DNA from 3 places in the Pseudomonas sp. NIBRBAC000502773 genome. Region 2 is predicted to be linked to each of the others. Evidence: predicted binding sites of a transcription regulator. Region 2 holds the regulator's gene; each other region holds the start of a gene.
What was found. Region 2 encodes FliA, which starts transcription of late flagellar genes. Its sites were predicted from a motif close to CTAAAGTTTNNNNNNNNNNNGCCGNTAA; they were not measured.
Positions count from the first base shown of each region.

Region 1: the regulator FliA is predicted to act here: its motif matches at 2,507-2,534, upstream of NIBR502773_RS29100 (methyl-accepting chemotaxis protein).
Region 3: the regulator FliA is predicted to act here: its motif matches at 2,120-2,147, upstream of NIBR502773_RS00790 (methyl-accepting chemotaxis protein).

Region 1 covers NZ_CP041189.1:6,358,218-6,364,287, forward strand. Annotated here, with positions in the region: gene NIBR502773_RS29095 (OmpA family protein) at 1-814, shown strand, start outside; gene NIBR502773_RS29100 (methyl-accepting chemotaxis protein) at 897-2,390, opposite strand; gene NIBR502773_RS29105 (TonB-dependent siderophore receptor) at 2,703-4,865, opposite strand; gene NIBR502773_RS29110 (Lrp/AsnC family transcriptional regulator) at 5,052-5,543, opposite strand; gene NIBR502773_RS29115 (histone deacetylase family protein) at 5,665-6,070, shown strand, end outside.
Region 2 covers NZ_CP041189.1:1,478,059-1,484,128, reverse strand. Annotated here, with positions in the region: gene flhA (flagellar biosynthesis protein FlhA) at 1-571, shown strand, start outside; gene flhF (flagellar biosynthesis protein FlhF) at 584-1,900, shown strand; gene fleN (flagellar synthesis regulator FleN) at 2,006-2,839, shown strand; gene fliA (RNA polymerase sigma factor FliA) at 2,836-3,576, shown strand; gene NIBR502773_RS06670 (chemotaxis response regulator CheY) at 3,747-4,121, shown strand; gene NIBR502773_RS06665 (protein phosphatase CheZ) at 4,140-4,928, shown strand; gene NIBR502773_RS06660 (chemotaxis protein CheA) at 4,940-6,070, shown strand, end outside.
Region 3 covers NZ_CP041189.1:195,270-201,339, forward strand. Annotated here, with positions in the region: gene NIBR502773_RS00770 (LysR substrate-binding domain-containing protein) at 1-433, shown strand, start outside; gene NIBR502773_RS00775 (MmcQ/YjbR family DNA-binding protein) at 430-792, shown strand; gene NIBR502773_RS00780 (DUF1294 domain-containing protein) at 775-1,158, opposite strand; gene NIBR502773_RS00785 (undecaprenyl-diphosphate phosphatase) at 1,155-1,985, opposite strand; gene NIBR502773_RS00790 (methyl-accepting chemotaxis protein) at 2,215-3,849, shown strand; gene pnuC (nicotinamide riboside transporter PnuC) at 4,028-4,591, shown strand; gene NIBR502773_RS00800 (AAA family ATPase) at 4,588-5,109, shown strand; gene ggt (gamma-glutamyltransferase) at 5,200-6,070, opposite strand, start outside.

The DNA.
Region 1 (6,070 bases), 1.8 Mb from region 2:
CTACATCGCCCTTCCCGACGGATATGTCATCGCCACCGCGCCCGATGTCTCCGACTTTGATCAGGTACCCTTCTGGACCGGGGATCGCCTGGCAGTGGTAGAAGGCAAGGTCTGGTCAGCCCATATCGACGCCGAGCAGGGCAAGGCGTTCTCCGACCTGGAATTGCAGCGCAACCTCGAGTCCGTAGTGTCCTCGTTGGGCGGCAGCAAGATCTTCGATGGCAGGATTCCGGAAGACCCTGGCCAGAAGATCAAAGAATGGCCGCGGGACTTTGCGCTTAAATACAACAGTGGCCTGGGGGACATTTGGAATAACGCCGCGCAGGTGTTTGTTATCCATCGCGCCGACCGCGATATCTGGATTCATTTGTGCAGCTACGCGTTCGGCGGCGGCCTGCTGATTGCCGAAACCAAACCGCTGCAAATAACGGCCAGCCTGTTGCCGGCCAGTGAACTGAAAGCGCAGATAGATAAAACCGGCAAGGTGGCATTGCACATCAACTTTGCGACTGACCAGACCCGCATCCTTCCGGGTTCACAGCCACAGATCGAACAAGTGTTGTTGTTACTCAAGCAAAATACGTCGTTGAAACTGGCCATTAACGGCTACACCGATCACACCGGTGATCCCGCGCACAACAAGACACTGTCATACGGCCGCGCCAAGGCCGTCGAGGCCGCCATCACCGCCAAGGGCATCGACGCAGCGAGGTTATCTGCGGCCGGATTTGGCGAGGCTGACCCGGTGGCCGACAACGCCACCGAGGCAGGCAAAGCTGAAAACCGCAGGGTCGAGCTGGTCAAGCAAGACTAAGCGAACGCTCAGGACCAGGGGCGGCCCGGGCCGTCAAGACGAGACCCGTGATGGCTTCCGGCCGATGGCGAGCCCCAAACTATCACGGGTGAAACCGCCTCCCCAACGCATCCAACCGCACCGCAATCGGCGGCAGCTGCTCGCTGCTCCTGGCCAGCATCTCCACGTCGTCAGCGGTGTTTTGCGCAATGCTCTGCACCGATTGCAAGCGCCCGACAATCGCCTGATTCGCCGAAGTCTGTTCGCGTGTGGTGGAGACAATCCGCCCATTCAGCGCATCGATCTGAGTAATGTCATTGCCCACCGCTCGCAGCATTTCCACTGCCAGCTGGCTGTCCTCCACACACCGTTCCACGCCCTGGCGGCTGTCGTGCATGGCTTCCACGGCCTGGCGGCTGCCTTGCTGCAGGCCTTCGATGATGGTTTTGATTTCCTGGGTGGAGACGGCGGTGCGTTGCGCCAGGCTGCGCACTTCGTCGGCGACGACGGCGAAGCCGCGGCCTTGTTCGCCGGCGCGGGCGGCTTCGATGGCGGCGTTGAGGGCGAGGAGGTTGGTCTGGTTAGCGATGCTGCTGATGACTTCCAGTACCGAGCCGATTTGTTCGGCCTGGACCGCCAGGCCTTGGACGGTGTGGTGGGTGCCTTCCAGGCGTGTGGCCAGTTGGGTGATTTCGTGTTGGGCGCGGCCGACGCTTTCCTGGCCACGCAGGATTTGTTGGCTGGCGACGCCCGCGTGTTCAACCGCTTCTTCGACGTGCACCGTAATGTGGCCCATGGCGTCTTCCATGCGCTGCATGGAGTCGGTCATTTGCGCGATTTCGGCCAGTTGGTGGCGAGCGCCTTTTTCCAGGGTACCGCTGGCGTGGGCCAGTTCCTGGCCGAGTTGGCCGAGGCCGTGGGAGTCGCGGGCGACGCCGTCGATGAGGTGGGTGATTTGTTGCAGGAAATGGTCAAAGCGCTTGGCAAGGGAGACGTGCACCTTGCCTTCACCTTTGGCGCTTTCCACGGTGAATTGGGTGGTGACGGCGAGCATTTTTTCCAGCATTTCCTCGCTTTCCACCGCCTCGGCCTGGCTGTTCACCGCGAGGTAGAGCAGGGCGATGGTTTCCATCACGACGTAGAAGGCGTGGACAAACACCATGGTCCAACCGCCGTGATGCGCCATCACGAACACCGGGAAGCCTTGATGCTGCAACGCATGGAACACCAAGTGGTGCACGGCAATCGTCAGGGCGGCCACCAGGATCGGCAGCCAGTCTCGATAGAACGTCAGCACCGCCAGCAGCGCGAAAATCCCGAAGTGCGCTTCGATCACGCCCTGGGCCTGGTTGATGTGCAGCGCCGCCATGACCATCAAGCCCGCGCCCAGTGCGCAACGCATCACCCGTGTGCCGCCGATGGCGCGGTAGAGCGCGGTGAGCACCGTGCTGGTACCGCCCCCGACGACAATCGCCTGGGTCAGGGTATCGTGCCAGAACGCAAGCCCGACGGAGAACAGCGTCATCAGCCAGATCAATGCCAGCATGATGCGGTCTGCCTTGCGGTAGTGCTCCAGGAAACGTACGCGTGCGGGCATTCACTCTTACTCCATGTGGTCTGGCAAGGATCAAAGCATGCGGCGTGCCACTACGGCCCGCGGGTACAGAGCAAAGCCGGTATCAGGCACTTTGCAGGTGCAGGGAACCAAAAAGCTTATCGGCATTGGGGGAGGGGACTTTAAGCGCGAACGCGTTTGGAGGGGGCAGAATACATTCCTGGTGGCAAGCGGGGTCAATGTGGGAGGGGGCTTGCTCCCGATAGCGGTAGCACAGTCACAGCATTCTTGACTGACCCACCGCTATCGGGAGCAAGCCCCCTCCCACATTAGGACCCCCTTTTGCCAGGTGGATCAGAAGCTGTACTTGGCCGTCAGCATCATGTTGCGTGGGGTGCCGTAGGCATCACCGCCATAGCTCACGGAGTTGGCGATGCTGGAGTAATAGCGGCGGTCGAAGATGTTGTTGGCGTTGAGCTGCAGGTCGAGGTGGTCGTTGACCTTGTAGCCGGCCATCAGGTCGGTGACGGCGTAGGCCCCCTGTTGGAGGCGGTAGGTGCTGCCGTCAGCCAGCTTGACGTCGTTGTACAGGCGGCTTTGCCAGGAGATGTTGCCGCCCACGCGCAGTTTCTCCAGCGGGCCCTGGAAGTTGTAGCGGGTGGTCAGCTTGAACAGGTGCTCCGGAACGTCCGTGTCGTACTGCTTGTTGACCTTCTGCGGGTTGGCTTCATCCTTGATGGTGTGGGTACGCGCGTAGGTGTAGCCACCGCCGACCTGCCAGTTCTCGGTCAGCGCGCCTTGCAGTTCGAAGTCGATCCCCTGGCTGCGAATCTCGCCGGAGGCCTCATAGCACTCCGTCTGTGGGCAGTTTTGCACGGTCACCTGGGTGGCGCGATTTTCCTGGTCGACACGGAACAGCGCCACGCTCGCATTCAGCGCGCCACCCAGGTATTCGCCCTTGATGCCGACCTCGTAGTTCTTGCCGACAATCGGCTTGACCGGAGTGCCGGAGGTGTCCTTGGCGCTCTGCGGCGTAAAGATGTCGCTGTAGCTGACGTACACCGAGTGGTGATCGTCCAGCTCGTAGATCAGCCCCGCGTAGCGGGTGAGGTTGCGGGTGACGTGATAGTCGCCGTCGTTGCTGCCGTGGGCATCGTAGTCATACCAGTCCAGGCGCCCGCCGAGTATCAGCTTCAACGGGTCCGCCAGGCTCAGGCGCGTGGTCACGTAGACACCGTCCTGGGTGGTGACTTCACGGTCGTTGGTGGTGTGGACGAAGTCCGGTTTGCCCGCGGTGAGGGGCCAGTTGGTGTCGTAGGGGCTGTAGTTGTGGGTGGTCATGTCGTAGATGCGTCGGCTGGCGCCCACCACCAGTTCATGGGTGCGCCCGAATGCCTGGAACGGGCCGCTGGCAAAGGCGTCGACACCGGCCTGGTTTTCATCGTAGGCGGCCTGGTAGACCGTGCGCGCCAGGGTGTTGTTGACCCAGCGCGACTGGTAGGAACCGGAAAACAACGCGTTCTGTTCGGCGTAGTTGGCGTTGACCTGAAGCTTCCAGTCATTGGCCAGGCGCTGGCGCAGTTCGGCGAAGACCGTGTTGATTTCCTGGTCCTTGTTCTCCCAGTCGGTACCGGGATTGTAGGAGCGCGGCAGGTCCAGGTGATGGCCGTCCTGGCCGATCATCGACGAGCCCCAGAAGTAGTTGGTCTTGTCCTTCTGGTTCGAGAAGCCGAGGGTCAGTGTGGTGTCTTCGCTCAGGTCGGCCTCGGTGACGGCATAGAACAGGCCGTGATAGGACTCGGCGTTGTCGATGAAGCTGTTGGCGTCGCGGTAGGAGGTGACCACCCGGCCGCGCCAGGTGCCGCTGTCATTGAGCGGGCTGGAGGCGTCGAGCTCGCCACGGTAGTCGTCCCAGCTGCCGGCGGCGCCGGTGAGGGTGACTTTCTGTTCGTCCAGCGGCCGCTTGCGGACCAGGTTGATGGCCGCCGACGGGTTGCCCGCACCGGTCACCAGGCCGGTGGCGCCACGCACGACCTCGACACGGTCGAACATCGCCAGGTTCGGCTGGGCGCCTACGGAAACGCCGTTGTAGCCGCTGGGGATGCCGTCGTACATCAGGTTGTCGATGTCGAAGCCGCGTGAGGTGTAGGACTGCCGGCCTGGGCCGCTGGAATAGTTGAGGAATAGCCCAGGCGTGGCATTGACCACGTCGTTGATGCTGGTCATCCCCTGGTCATCCATGCGCTGGCGCGTGATGACGGTGACGGCCTGTGGGGTTTCACGCAGGGTGAGGGGCAGTTTGGTCGCGGTTTTCATCGCGCCGGTGGTGTACGACTGCGTGCCCTCGGTGGTTTCGCCCAGTTGTTGCTCGCCGGAGATCCGGGTGGCCCCAAGCTCCAACGTGGTTGCAGGCGTTTCAGCGTCGGCGGCGAAGGCCGCGTGCGAGGTGGCGAGGCACACCGCCAAAGCGATCAGACTGGGTGTAAAACCTTTACCGCCGTGTTGTTGCACAGACATGGAACGGACTCTCCCCTAAGTGCCGTCCGTGGCGAATAATAAATCTGTTGATAATTATTCGCATTAGTTTGGCAGATTAAATCTGTCGGAAAAAGCCTTTGGGGAGAATTAGTTAACGAATTTTTCACATCTGCAGGGCAGGCTTTTGGCCATTACCTGCCGTCGGCGAGTGATTTTTTTGCGTGTTCAATCGCGCTTCGGAATCGCCATCCGACTCGTCGCCTTCACCTCGCGCAGCGCCAGGCTCGACTGGATCGACGCAATCCCCAGCTGCCGTCGCAGCACGCTTTCGACAAATTCGCTGTAGCTGTCCAGATCCTCCGCCAGCACCTGCAAGAGGTAATCCGCGTCGCCGGTGATCTTGTGGCACGCCAGCACCTGAGGCAGCCCTTTGACCACCGCCTCGAACGCATCCGGCGCATGGTCGGTGTGGATCGCAAAACGCACATGCACAAACGCCATGATGTCCAGGCCGAGCAACTTGCGATCGAGGTTGGCCTGGTAGTCCTTGATCACGCCTTCTTCCTCCAGGCGTTTGCGCCGACGCCAGCAGGGGGTAAGGCTCAGGGCCAGGCGCTCGCTCAGTTGGGCGTTGGAAATACTCGCGTCTTCCTGCAGCAGGGCGAGGATGGCGAGATCGGTGTCGTCCAGAACGACCTGCTTGGTTTTATTTTTCATATTTGGCTGTAACCAGGGTAAAAACACCCGATAAAGCTATCAGTGTCAGAAGTAAAAGCAAAGAAAGCCCTGCTCAGCCAGAACAAAATAGACCCTGTCTTTTTCTGGCGGATGTATCCAAATGCTGACTGTTTTTAGTGATGACCACCGTTTGCACCACGGCACCGAACTCAAGGACGGCGTGCTCAAGCCCTCGTTCGAACAACCCAGCCGCGCCGACACCGTGCGTGACCGCGTCCGGCACGTCGGGCTGGGCGATATCATTGTGCCGCGCAGCTTCGAGCGCGCCTGCTACGTCAATGCCCACAGCGAGCGCTACGTCAGCTTCCTCGAAACCGCCTGGGCCGAATGGACCGCCATCGGCCGCAGCCATGACGCGCTGCCGCTGGTATGGCCGGTACGCGACCTGGCCAATGAGCAGGTGCCGGACTTCATCGACGGCAAGCTGGGTTTCTTCGCCATGGACGCCGGCTCGCCGATCACCGCCACCACCTGGCAGGCGGTCAAGACCAGCGCGGACATCGCCC
Region 2 (6,070 bases):
ATTGATGGGGTTGCTGGGCAAGGCCTCGCCAAAACTGGCAGAAGAGCTGGTGCCAGGCGTGCTGTCGTTGTCGCAATTGCTCAAGGTGCTGCAGGCGCTGCTGGCCGAACAGGTGCCGGTACGCGACATTCGCAGCATTGCCGAGGCTATCGCCAACAACGCCGCCAAGAGTCAAGATACCGCCGCGCTGGTGGCCGCAGTGCGCGTCGGATTGTCCCGCGCCATCGTGCAAAGCATTGTAGGGCTTGACTCCGAGCTGCCTGTGATCACCTTGGAACCAAGGTTGGAACAAATATTGCTCAATAGTATTCAGAAGGCAGGACAAGGCCAGGAAGAGGGCGTTCTGCTGGAGCCAAGCATGGCTGAGAAACTGCAGCGTTCGTTGATCGACGCCGCACAGCGCCAGGAAATGCAGGGCCAACCGGTGATTCTGCTGGTGGCGGGTCCGGTCCGGGCGATGTTGTCGCGGTTTGGACGTCTGGCAGTACCGAATTTGCACGTTTTGGCTTATCAGGAAATTCCTGACAACAAGCAAGTGACTATCGTCGCGACAGTAGGGCCCAACGGCTGAGGGTAGTGGGTTATGCAAGTTAAGCGTTTTTTCGCCGCCGATATGCGTCAGGCCATGAAACTGGTCCGCGATGAGCTGGGCGCCGATGCCGCGATTATCGGTAATCGTCGTATTGCCGGCGGTGTCGAGCTGACGGCTGCCCTGGACTACACCCCCTCGGCATTGGCGCCGCGTGTGCCGAACATGGAGCTCGAAGACGAGCTGCGCAAGACCGCTTCGCGCATCGTCTCGGCCCAGGCTGAGCTGAGCATGCGTGGCGACAGCGATGCCTCCACCAATCGCCAGTTGTTCGCCGGCCTGCCGCTGACCGCCGCCGAGCCGCTGGTTGAGCCAACATTCATCGAACCGCCGCGTCCTGCCGCGCCAGCCCCGGCCGCCGCAGTCGACCAGCGCGTCTTCGACTCGATGCGTTTTGAACTCAACGGCCTGCGCGAACTGCTGGAAGTCCAACTGGGTTCGCTGGCCTGGACCCAACTGCAAGGCAGCAAACCGCACCAGGCCAACCTCTGGCGCCGCCTGCAACGCATCGGCCTGTCCGGCCCGTTGTCCCGCGACCTGCTGGCCCTGACCACCGAAATCGAAGAGCCTCGCCAGGCCTGGCGCATGTTGCTGGCCCACCTGGCGCGGATGATCGCCACCCCGGAAATCGAACCCCTGGAAGAGGGCGGTGTGATCGCCATGGTCGGCCCTGCCGGCATGGGCAAGACCACCACCCTGGCCAAGCTGGCGGCGCGCTATGTGCTCAAGTACGGCGCGAACAACATCGCGCTGGTGAGCATGGACAGCTATCGCATCGGCGCCCAGGAACAGCTCAAGACCCTGGGCCGTATCCTCAATGTGCCGGTCACCCATGTCGATCCGGGCCAGTCCCTGGCCAACGCGCTCGATCCGTTGCTGCGCAAGCGCGTGGTGCTGATCGACACCGCCGGCCTGCAGGCCAGCGATCCGGCGTTGCGCCTGCAACTGGAAAGCCTGGCCGGGCGTGGCATCAAGTCGAAAAATTACCTGGTGCTTGCAACCACCAGCCAGAAACAGGTTCTTACCGCTGCGTACCATAGCTACAAGCGTTGCGGTCTGGCCGGTTGCATCCTGACTAAACTGGATGAAACCGCCAGCCTGGGCGAAGTGTTGAGCCTGGCTATCAGCCATGAACTACCGGTTGCCTACCTGACCGACGGGCCGCGGATCCCGGATGATTTGCATCTGCCGCGCCGTCATCAGCTGGTCAGCCGCGCCGTCAGCGTGCAAATGCAAGAAGAGCCTAGCGAGGAAGCGATGGCCGATATGTTCGCCGACCTTTACCACAACCCGGCAAAACGGGTGGGTTGAGGTGCGATGAACACCGTGAAATGTACCTACATCGATGGTCTGCAAGCGATTCACGCGGCCAAGCCATGTAGCCTGCGTCTAAGCAAGACAAGGTAAAGAAATAAAATGGGCAGCATGCATCCCGTACAGGTGATCGCGGTGACCGGCGGCAAAGGTGGCGTCGGGAAAACTAACGTGTCAGTGAATTTGTCCCTGGCCCTGGCAGAGCTTGGCCGTCGCGTCATGCTGCTGGATGCTGACCTGGGGCTGGCGAACGTCGACGTTCTGCTGGGACTGACGCCCAAACATACCCTGGCCGATGTGATCGAGGGGCGCTGTGAGCTGCGTGACGTGCTGCTCCAGGGCCCTGGCGGGATCCGCATCGTGCCGGCCGCCTCCGGTACCCAGAGCATGGTGCACCTGAGCCCGGCGCAGCATGCCGGCCTGATCCAGGCATTCAGTGACATCGGCGACAACCTCGACGTGCTGGTGATCGACACCGCCGCCGGGATCGGTGAGTCCGTGGTCAGCTTTGTGCGCGCTGCGCAGGAAGTCTTGCTGGTGGTCTGCGATGAACCCACCTCGATCACCGACGCCTACGCCCTGATCAAACTGCTTAACCGTGACTACGGCATGAACCGCTTCCGCGTCCTGGCCAACATGGCCCAGAGCCCGCAGGAAGGCCGCAACCTGTTCGCCAAGTTGACCAAGGTCACGGATCGCTTTCTCGATGTCGCCTTACAATACGTCGGTGCAGTTCCCTACGACGAGTGTGTGCGCAAGGCTGTGCAAAAGCAGCGTGCAGTCTACGAAGCGTTCCCTCGTTCCAAGTGCGCATTGGCGTTCAAGGCTATTGCCCAGAAGGTCGATACCTGGCCGTTGCCTGCCAACCCTCGGGGGCATCTGGAGTTTTTCGTCGAGCGATTGGTGCATCAGACGAGTGCAGGACCGGTGCTATGACAGCGAACGGCTATAACGCTTACAAGAAATCTGCCCGTGACAGCCAAGGCGAGTTGATCGAGCGCTATGCGCCCCTGGTCAAGCGAATTGCCTATCACCTGCTGGCACGCCTGCCCGCCAGCGTCCAGGTCGAAGACCTGATCCAGGCGGGCATGATCGGCCTGCTCGAAGTGTCGACCAAGTACGACGCGAGCAAGGGCGCGAGCTTCGAGACGTATGCGGGTATCCGCATACGTGGCGCGATGCTCGACGAGGTGCGCAAGGGTGACTGGGCGCCGCGTTCGGTGCACCGCAATACACGCATGGTCAGTGACGCAATTCGTGCAATTGAAGCAAAAACCGGTCGCGACGCTAAAGATCACGAAGTTGCGGCCGAACTCCAATTGAGTCTCGACGATTATTACGGGATTTTGAACGATACCTTGGGCAGCCGCCTGTTCAGTTTCGACGACCTGTTACAGGACGGCGAACACGAAGGGCTGCACGAGGACGGCGCGAGCGCGCATATGGAGCCGTCCCGTGATCTGGAAGATGAGCGTTTCCAGGGAGCGTTGGCGGACGCCATTGCCAACTTGCCGGAGCGCGAGCGGTTGGTGTTGGCGCTGTACTACGACGAAGAGCTGAACCTCAAGGAAATCGGTGAGGTCCTGGGGGTCAGCGAATCCCGTGTCAGCCAGTTGCATAGCCAGTGCGCGGCCCGCTTGCGGGGGCGTCTGGGAGAGTGGCGAGCGCGCTGACAGGCAGTGTGGGGAGCATTGCAAAGCGATACCGCGAAGGTGATAGGCCTTCGCGGGCTCGGGCCGTGGTGCCCTTGGCAGTCCTTTTTGTGTAATGCCTGTTGATTGAAATGGCGCGTCCAGGTGCTGGGCGCGTTTAAGACTGCTTGGAGGTCGAATTGGACAAGAACATGAAAATCCTCATCGTTGATGACTTCTCAACGATGCGGCGGATCATAAAAAACCTGTTGCGTGACCTTGGGTTCACAAACACGGTCGAGGCGGATGACGGCCTTACGGCGATTCCGATCCTCAACAGCGGGAGCATCGACTTTCTGGTAACGGACTGGAACATGCCGGGCATGACCGGCATCGACTTGTTGCGCCACGTGCGTGCCGACGAAAAATTGCGCAGCCTTCCCGTGTTGATGGTGACCGCCGAAGCCAAGCGTGAACAGATCATCGAAGCCGCCCAGGCCGGGGTCAACGGTTACGTGGTCAAACCATTCACTGCACAGGCCTTGAAAGAGAAGATCGAAAAGATCTTCGAACGCATCCACGGCTGATGCCATCGCGGGGGAGCTATGGAGCATAAAGAAACGTCACAGGGAGACTTTGAGTCGACCCTGAAAAAGCATGCTCACCAGTTGGTTGACAGCCTTGAAAAAGGCCAGTTCGGCGACGCGGTGCAGTTGATCCATGAGCTCAACCAGACCCGTGACCGAGGCCTGTACCAGGAAGTGGGCAAGCTCACACGCGAGCTGCACAGCGCGATCGTCAATTTCCAGATTGACCCGCACATGCCCCAGGCCGAAGAGATTTCGCAGATCACCGACGCCACCGAACGCCTGTCCTATGTGGTCAGGCTGACCGAGGCGGCGGCTAACCGCACCATGGACCTGGTGGAAAACGCCACGCCCCTGGTCAACGGCATGGCCACGGAAGCCCACGCCCTGAGCGTTGACTGGGGCCGCTTCATGCGCCGTGAAGTCGGTGCGGAAGAGTTTCGTGAGCTGGCCCGTCGGGTCGAAGGGTTCTTGTCACGCAGCGAGCAGGAAAACCGCATGGTTTCCAGCAACCTCAATGACATTCTGCTCGCCCAGGATTACCAGGACCTGACCGGTCAGGTGATCAAGCGTGTGACCCAGTTGGTCACCGAAGTGGAAAGCAACCTGCTCAAATTGGTACTCATGGCCGGCCAGGTCGACCGTTTTGCCGGCATCGAACATGACCGCGAAGCGATCCTCTCTGAAAAAGATCCACAAAAACATCTCGCCAAGGGTGAAGGTCCGCAGATTCATGCCGATAAACGTGAAGACGTTGTGTCAGGTCAGGATGACGTAGATGACCTGTTATCCAGTTTAGGCTTCTAAGGAGCACCCACATGAGCTTCGGCGCCGATGAAGAGATCCTTCAGGATTTCCTTGTAGAGGCCGGCGAAATTTTAGAGCAACTGTCCGAACAACTGGTCGAGCTGGAAAGCCGCCCGGATGATGCGAACCTGCTCAATGCAATTTTTCGCGGTTTTCATACTGTAAAAGGGGGCGCCGGCTTCCTCCAGCTCCATGAGCTGGTGGAGTGCTGCCACATCGCCGAGAACGTGTTCGACATCCTGCGCAAGGGTGAGCGTCACGTTGATTCGGAGTTGATGGACGTGATTCTCGAAGCACTGGATGCGGTCAACGGCATGTTCAGCGAAGTGCGCGAGCGTGCCCCGATTACCGCAGCCACTCCGGAACTGCTGGCCGCCCTGGCGCGCTATGCGGAGCCGGCCGATACCTCGGCAGCGCCGGTGGTCGAAGCCGCGCCCGAGCCGGAACCGGTGGCGGAGCCTGAAGCGGATGTGACGGACAGCGAGTTCGAGCAACTGCTCAACTCCCTCAGTGCCGTCAAGGCCGAGGCCGAAGCGCCGGCGGCGGTTGCCCCGGCTGCCGCGCCGACCAGCGAGGACATTACCGACGCTGAGTTCGAGTCCCTGCTCGATCAATTGCACGGCAAGGGCCAGTTCGCCGCCGACGCCGTGGCGCCTGCCAGTGCCGCCGCCGGTGCTGCGGATGCGCCTGCCGCTTCTGCCAGCACCGACATCACTGACGATGAATTCGAAGCGTTGCTCGACCAGTTGCATGGCAAGGGCACCTTCGCGGCCGATGCCTTGCCGGCCGTCGCTGCGACGGCCGCAGCCCCGGCAGCACCCGTTGCCGACGCCAAGCCTGCGGACGATGGGTTGATCTCCGATCACGAATTCGAAGCACTGCTGGACGATCTGCACGGCAAGGGCAAGTTCACCGAAGTCGCCCCGGCCGCTGCTGCAGCCACGGCGGCACCGGTTGCCGCCAAAGCCGCCGCGCCCGCCGCCAAGCCTGCGCCTGCGCCGACTGCTGCCCCGGCTCCAGCGCGTGCCGCTGCGGCGCCGGTCGCGGAAAAACCGGCCAGTGAAGCCGAAACCACCGTGCGGGTCGATACCGCGCGGCTGGACGACATCATGAACATGGTCGGCGAGCTGGTACTGGTGCGT
Region 3 (6,070 bases), 1.3 Mb from region 2:
CCTGCGCCCCGCCCAGACGGCCCTGGTCGCCAGCCCGAACTTTTTGCACGGTCGGCACATCAACACCCTCGACGACCTCAAGCAACTGCCGATACTCGGCGCGCTGGAAGCTGACCGCATGGTGCACCAACGCATCCTCGATCCCGAAGGCAACCCCCACGACCTGGTGATGGAAGCGCGCCTGGGCGTCGATGACTTCAACGTACGCAAGGCCAGCGCCATCATGGGCCTGGGCTTTACCGTGCTGCCAATGATGTACTGCGAAGAAGAACTGGCCAGCGGCCGGCTCGTACAGTTGCTGCCGGAGTGGTCGTTGCCGGGCGGCTGGCTGCAGGCCGTCTACCCGCATCGCCGTGGCGTGCTGCCGGCGATTCGCGCCTGGATCGATTACCTGGAAGAAGGCTTCAAAAGCTGCGGAGACCGCCTGCTATGAAAATGACCGAAGCACAGGTCGCGACGTTCTGCCTGAGCCTGCCCGGCGCGCGGGAAGACTACAAATGGGGCGGCGTGCGGGTGTTCTCGATCGCCGGCAACAAGATGTTCGCCCTGCAGAATCTGCGCGGCGACTCGCTGGCGTTCAAGGTCGACAAGGAATTGTTCCTCGGCCATGTGGACCGTCCCGGCATCCACCCGGCGCCGTACCTGGCACGCGCGCAGTGGATCATCATGAACACGCCCTACCCGCTGGGGGCCGAGGAACTGCGTAGCCTGTTGCAGCGCTCCCACCAGTTGGTGGTGAGCAAACTGCCCAAGCGCACGCAGGTGGGGTTGCTGCTAGAGAACGGACAGTAGCGTGCCGCCGAGGAACAACTGGTCCAGCCAGAACACCTGGTGCAACAACACGATCACCCAGAACAGCACCTGGTAAGACACCTTGCGTGTCTTGTGCCGGAACACCTGCTGGGCAATCAGCGCCCCCGGCCAGCCGCCCGCCAGTTCCACGGCGTGGAGGATGTTTTCCGGGGTGCGCCAACTGTCGGTGCGGGCCTTGCGCTTGTCGCTCCAATACAGGAAAAACGCGATCACGCTGACCACCCCATAGGCCACCAGCGGGATCACGGTTTCGCCGCGTTGCCACACCAATACCGACCCCACCAGCGGCGCCGCGCACAGCAGCACAAAGATCGCCGCTTTCAAGCGCGGATGCTGAATCATCATGCCTTGGCCGCTGCCCAGTCGATCCAGCCGAATTGCCAGGTCGCCAGGATCAACAGGCCGAACGCAATGCGGTACCAGGCGAACGCCGCGTAGCTATGGCTGGCGATGAACTTGAGCAGGCCCTTGACCGCGATCATCGCGAAGATGAACGAGGTGACGAAGCCGATGGCGAACACCGGCAGCTCCGCCGGCTGGAACAGATCGCGGTATTTGTAGCCCGAGTACACCGCCGCACCGACCATGGTCGGCATGGCCAGGAAGAACGAAAACTCGGTGGCGGTCTTGCGCGACAGGCCGAACAGCAGGCCGCCGATGATGGTCGAGCCGGAGCGCGACGTACCTGGGATCATCGCCAGGCACTGGGCAAAACCGACCTTGAGCGCGTCTTTCCAGGTGATGTCATCGACGCTTTCCGCATGCACTTCATGCTCGCGGCGTTCGGCCCACAGCATGACAATGCCGCCAATCACCAACGCGGTGGCCACGGTGATCGGGTTGAACAGGTAATGGTGAATCAGGTCGGCAAAGATCACCCCCAGGACCACGGCGGGCAGGAACGCGATCAGCAGGTTGACCGTGAAGCGTTGGGCATTGCGCTGGGTCGGCAAGCCGGTGACCACATCGAGGATCTTGCGCCGGAATTCCCAGACCACCGCGAGGATGGCGCCCAGCTGGATGATGATGTTGAACGCCATGGCGCGTTCGCCGCCGAAGTCGAGCAAATCGGCGACGATAATCTGGTGGCCGGTGCTGGAGATCGGCAGGAACTCGGTAAGCCCCTCCACGACGCCAAGAATCAATGCCTGAATGGCGGTCCAAAAATCCATGCTTCCCCCAAAGGTCATGCGCTGTGGCATGCCTTATCAATCTTTTAATGGTTCACTGACGAGCGCACTCAAGTGCCCGGTGTTGACCATGGTCAATGCCGGCCTGCAAAAATTCTGTGAAAAATCAGGCAGTACTCAGGTTTTGCGATTTCAGGCCGAAAGCCTATCAGACAAGGCGTAAAAGTCGATGCGACGCCCACAATTATAAAAAGCCCGGAGTGACAGGACGATGAACAGTTTGCGCAATATGTCGATCAGCCGACGCCTCTGGATGATCCTGATCGTCGCCGTGCTGATGCTGATGGCCCTGGGTTTGCTGATGCTCAAGCAGATCCACGACGACCTGTACCAGGCCAAGCGCCAGCAGACCCAGCACGTGGTCCAGACCGCCAGCGGGATCCTGACGTTTTATCACAGCCTCGAAACCACCGGGGTTATGACCCGCGAAGCGGCGCAAAAACAAGCCCTGAGCGCAGTGCGCGGCTTGCGCTATGACCACGACGACTATTTCTGGATCAATGACCTCACCCCCGTGATGATCATGCACCCGGCCAACCCCAAGCTGGACGGCCAGAATCTCTCGGCCATCCGCGATCCCGACGGGTTTGCCGTGTTCAACGAGTTCGTGATCCTGGCCAAGGCCAAGGGTGCCGGCATCATCAACTACCGCTGGCCGAAGCCGGGTGCGGAGGCGCCGGTGGCGAAAACCTCGTATATCCAGTTGTTCGAGCCGTGGGGCTGGATCATCGGCTCCGGCGTGTACGTGGACGATGTGCAGGCCGAGTTCAACAGCCAAGTGTGGAAGGCCTCGCTTATCGTCCTCGGCATCGCACTGGTGATGGCCCTGCTCGTATCGCTGATTGCCCGCAGCATCGTGCGCCCCTTGCAGGATGCGGTGAATGCCATGGGCAATATCGCCAGCGGCGAAAGCGACCTGACCCGCAGCCTCGACGCCCACGGCCGCGACGAAGTCACCCAGCTGTCCCAGCACTTCAACACCTTCACGGCCAAGCTGCGCCAGGTCGTCAGCCAGTTGCAGGTGTGCGCCAACGCCCTGGGGCAGTCGTCCACGGAACTGGGCAACAACGCGACCCAGGCCCACGACCGCAGCCAGCAGCAGTCCCAGCAGATGGAACTGGTGGCCACCGCCATCAATGAAGTCACCTACGGCGTGCAGGACGTGGCCAAGAACGCCGAACACGCCGCCAGCGAAATGCGCGATGCCCAGGCCCAGGCGCAGCAAGGCCAGGTCAATATCGACAGCAGCCTGCAGCAGATCGACCAACTCTCCACCACCATCAGCCAGGCCGTGGAAGTGATCCGCACCTTGTCCAGCGAAAGCACGCAGATCGGTGGTGTGTTGGAAGTGATCCGCTCCATCGCCGACCAGACCAACCTGCTGGCCCTCAACGCCGCCATCGAAGCGGCGCGCGCCGGGGAACAAGGCCGTGGTTTTGCCGTGGTGGCCGATGAAGTCCGCCTGCTGGCCCAGCGCACGCAGAAATCCACCGCCGAGATCCAGGCGATGATCGAGCGCCTGCAAGGTCACTCGGAAGCCGCGGTCAAGGTGATCAGCGACAGCCACAGCGCCTCGCAACTGACCATCGAACAAGCCGGCCAGGCCGGTGCCAGCCTCACTGCCATCGGCCAGGCGCTGCACAACCTCAACGGTTTGAATGCCTCGATTGCCAGCGCTACCCTGCAACAGGCCCATGTGGTGGAAGACATCAACCAGAACGTCACCCAGGCTGCGAGCCTGTCCCACAGCACCGCAATGGCGGCCGAGCAGTCCAACGTGGCCAGCGTGCATTTACGCGGGCTGAGCGAGCAGCTCGACGGCCTCTTGCGCCAGTTCAAGGTCTAACACTGCTCCAAATGTGGGAGGGGGCTTGCCCCCGATGGCGATACATCAGTCTGCATATGTGCAGCTGACCCTCCGCTATCGGGGGCAAGCCCCCTCCCACATTTGCCTTACTGTGTTTTGAAGATTGCTGGCCTCTGGTTACAATCCCCGCCCTCTCCCACTCTCCCAAGGAACCGCCATGTCCGGGCTTGAACTGTTCGCCGCCGCCCTGGGGGTGATCGCTGTCTGGCTGACGGTCAAGCAAAACCCCTGGTGCTGGCCCATCGGCCTGGTGATGGTGTTGCTGTACACCTGGGTGTTCTATGACGTGAAGCTCTATTCCGACATGCTGCTGCAAGTGGTCTACGCCGCCCTGCAAGTCTACGGCTGGTGGCAGTGGACCCGCGCCGGCGAGGTCAGGCAAGGGCGCCAGGTCACCCGCCTGGGTTGGCCGGCAATCATGACCAGCATGACCATCGGTGCGGTCGGCAGCCTGCTGCTGGGCGCTGCGATGGCGCACTGGACCGATGCCGCCCAGCCCTGGCTCGACGCCGCCCTCACCGGTTTCAGCCTGGTGGCGCAACTGTGGATGGCGCAGAAACGCGTGCAATGCTGGCCGCTGTGGATTGCCGTGGACGTGATTTTTGTCGGGCTGTTCCTCTACAAAGGCTTGTACCTCACCGCTGCGCTCTATGCCCTGTTCACCGTGATCGCCGTGCAAGGCTGGCGTGAATGGCGCGCCGACCCGGCGTTACGCGCATGAAGGTGGTGGTCCTGGCCGGTCCCGAGTCCAGCGGTAAAAGCTGGCTGGCTGCCGAGCTGCACGCGCATTTCGGTGGGCTGATGGTCGGTGAGTACGTGCGGTATTTCATCGACCGGCACCAGCGCGACACCCACCTGGGGGATATCCCGGCCATCGCCCACGGCCAACTGGCCTGGGAAGATGCCGCCCGCGCCCGGCAGCCGCGCCTGCTGGTCCTCGACACGCACCTGCTGACCAACAGACTCTGGAGCCAGACCCTGTTCGGCGACTACCCGGCATGGCTCGACGACGAACTGCTGGCGCGGCATTACGACCTGCACCTGCTGCTGTCGCCGGATGATGTGGAATGGACCGCCGACGGCCAGCGCTGCCAACCGGAACTGGCCGACCGCCAGGCGTTTTTCCAGGACAGCCTGGCGTGGATGCAGGCGCATCGACAGGCGGTGGTGGTCATCAGGGGGAGTTGGGAGGAGCGCCGCACCGCCGCGTTTGCTGCGGTAGAACAGCTGTTGTGGTGAGCGGGCTTGCCCCGCGCTGGGTGGCGAAGCCGCCCCAATAAAAACACCGCAGCCTGCCAGACAGGACGCGGTGTTTGGTTTTAGGGGGGGTTAGTAGCCCAGCGACAGGCCGGTATTACGACGCGGGTCATTCGCCCCATAGAAGCGGTTGTTACCCACCGGCTTGCCCTCCAGGGACGGTGCGCCCACCAGGATCGCCGCCAAGTGGTTGGCGTCCTGCGGCCCGGCAAACTTGTGGCCCCAGCTTTCCAGAATCTTCTGGGTGTCCGGGCTGACCGCGAAGGTCTCCAGGTTGGTGGTTTCCGGCATCCATTGCTGGTGGAAACGCGGCGCGTCCACGGCTTCCTGGATATTCATCTTGTAGTCGATGACATTCAGGATGGTCAGCAGGGTCGCGGTAATGATGCGGCTGCCACCTGGCGTACCTACGACCATCACGGCCTTGCCGTCCTTGGTCACGATGGTCGGGCTCATCGACGACAGCGGCGCCTTGCCCGGTGCGATGGCGTTGGCTTCCCCCTGCACCAGGCCGTACATGTTCGGCACCCCGACCTTGACGGTGAAGTCGTCCATTTCATCGTTGAGGATCACCCCGGTCTTGCTCGCCATCACGCCCGCACCGAACCAGTCGTTAAGGGTGTACGTGACAGAGACCGCGTTGCCCCACTTGTCGACGATCGAGTAGTGCGTGGTGTTATTGCCTTCGTGCGGCGACACACCCGGCTTGATCGCCTGGGAATCCCCGGCCTTTTGCGGCTCGATGGCGTCACGCAGCTTGGCCGCGTAGTTCTTGTCCAGCAGATGCTCGATCGGGTTCTTCACGAAATCCGGATCGCCCAGGTAGCTGTTACGGTCCACGTAGGCGTGGCGCATGGCTTCGATCTGGTAGTGCAGGCCCTGGGCCGAGTGATAGCCGAGGTCGGCCATCGGGTAGCCTTCGAGGATATTCATGATCTGGCAG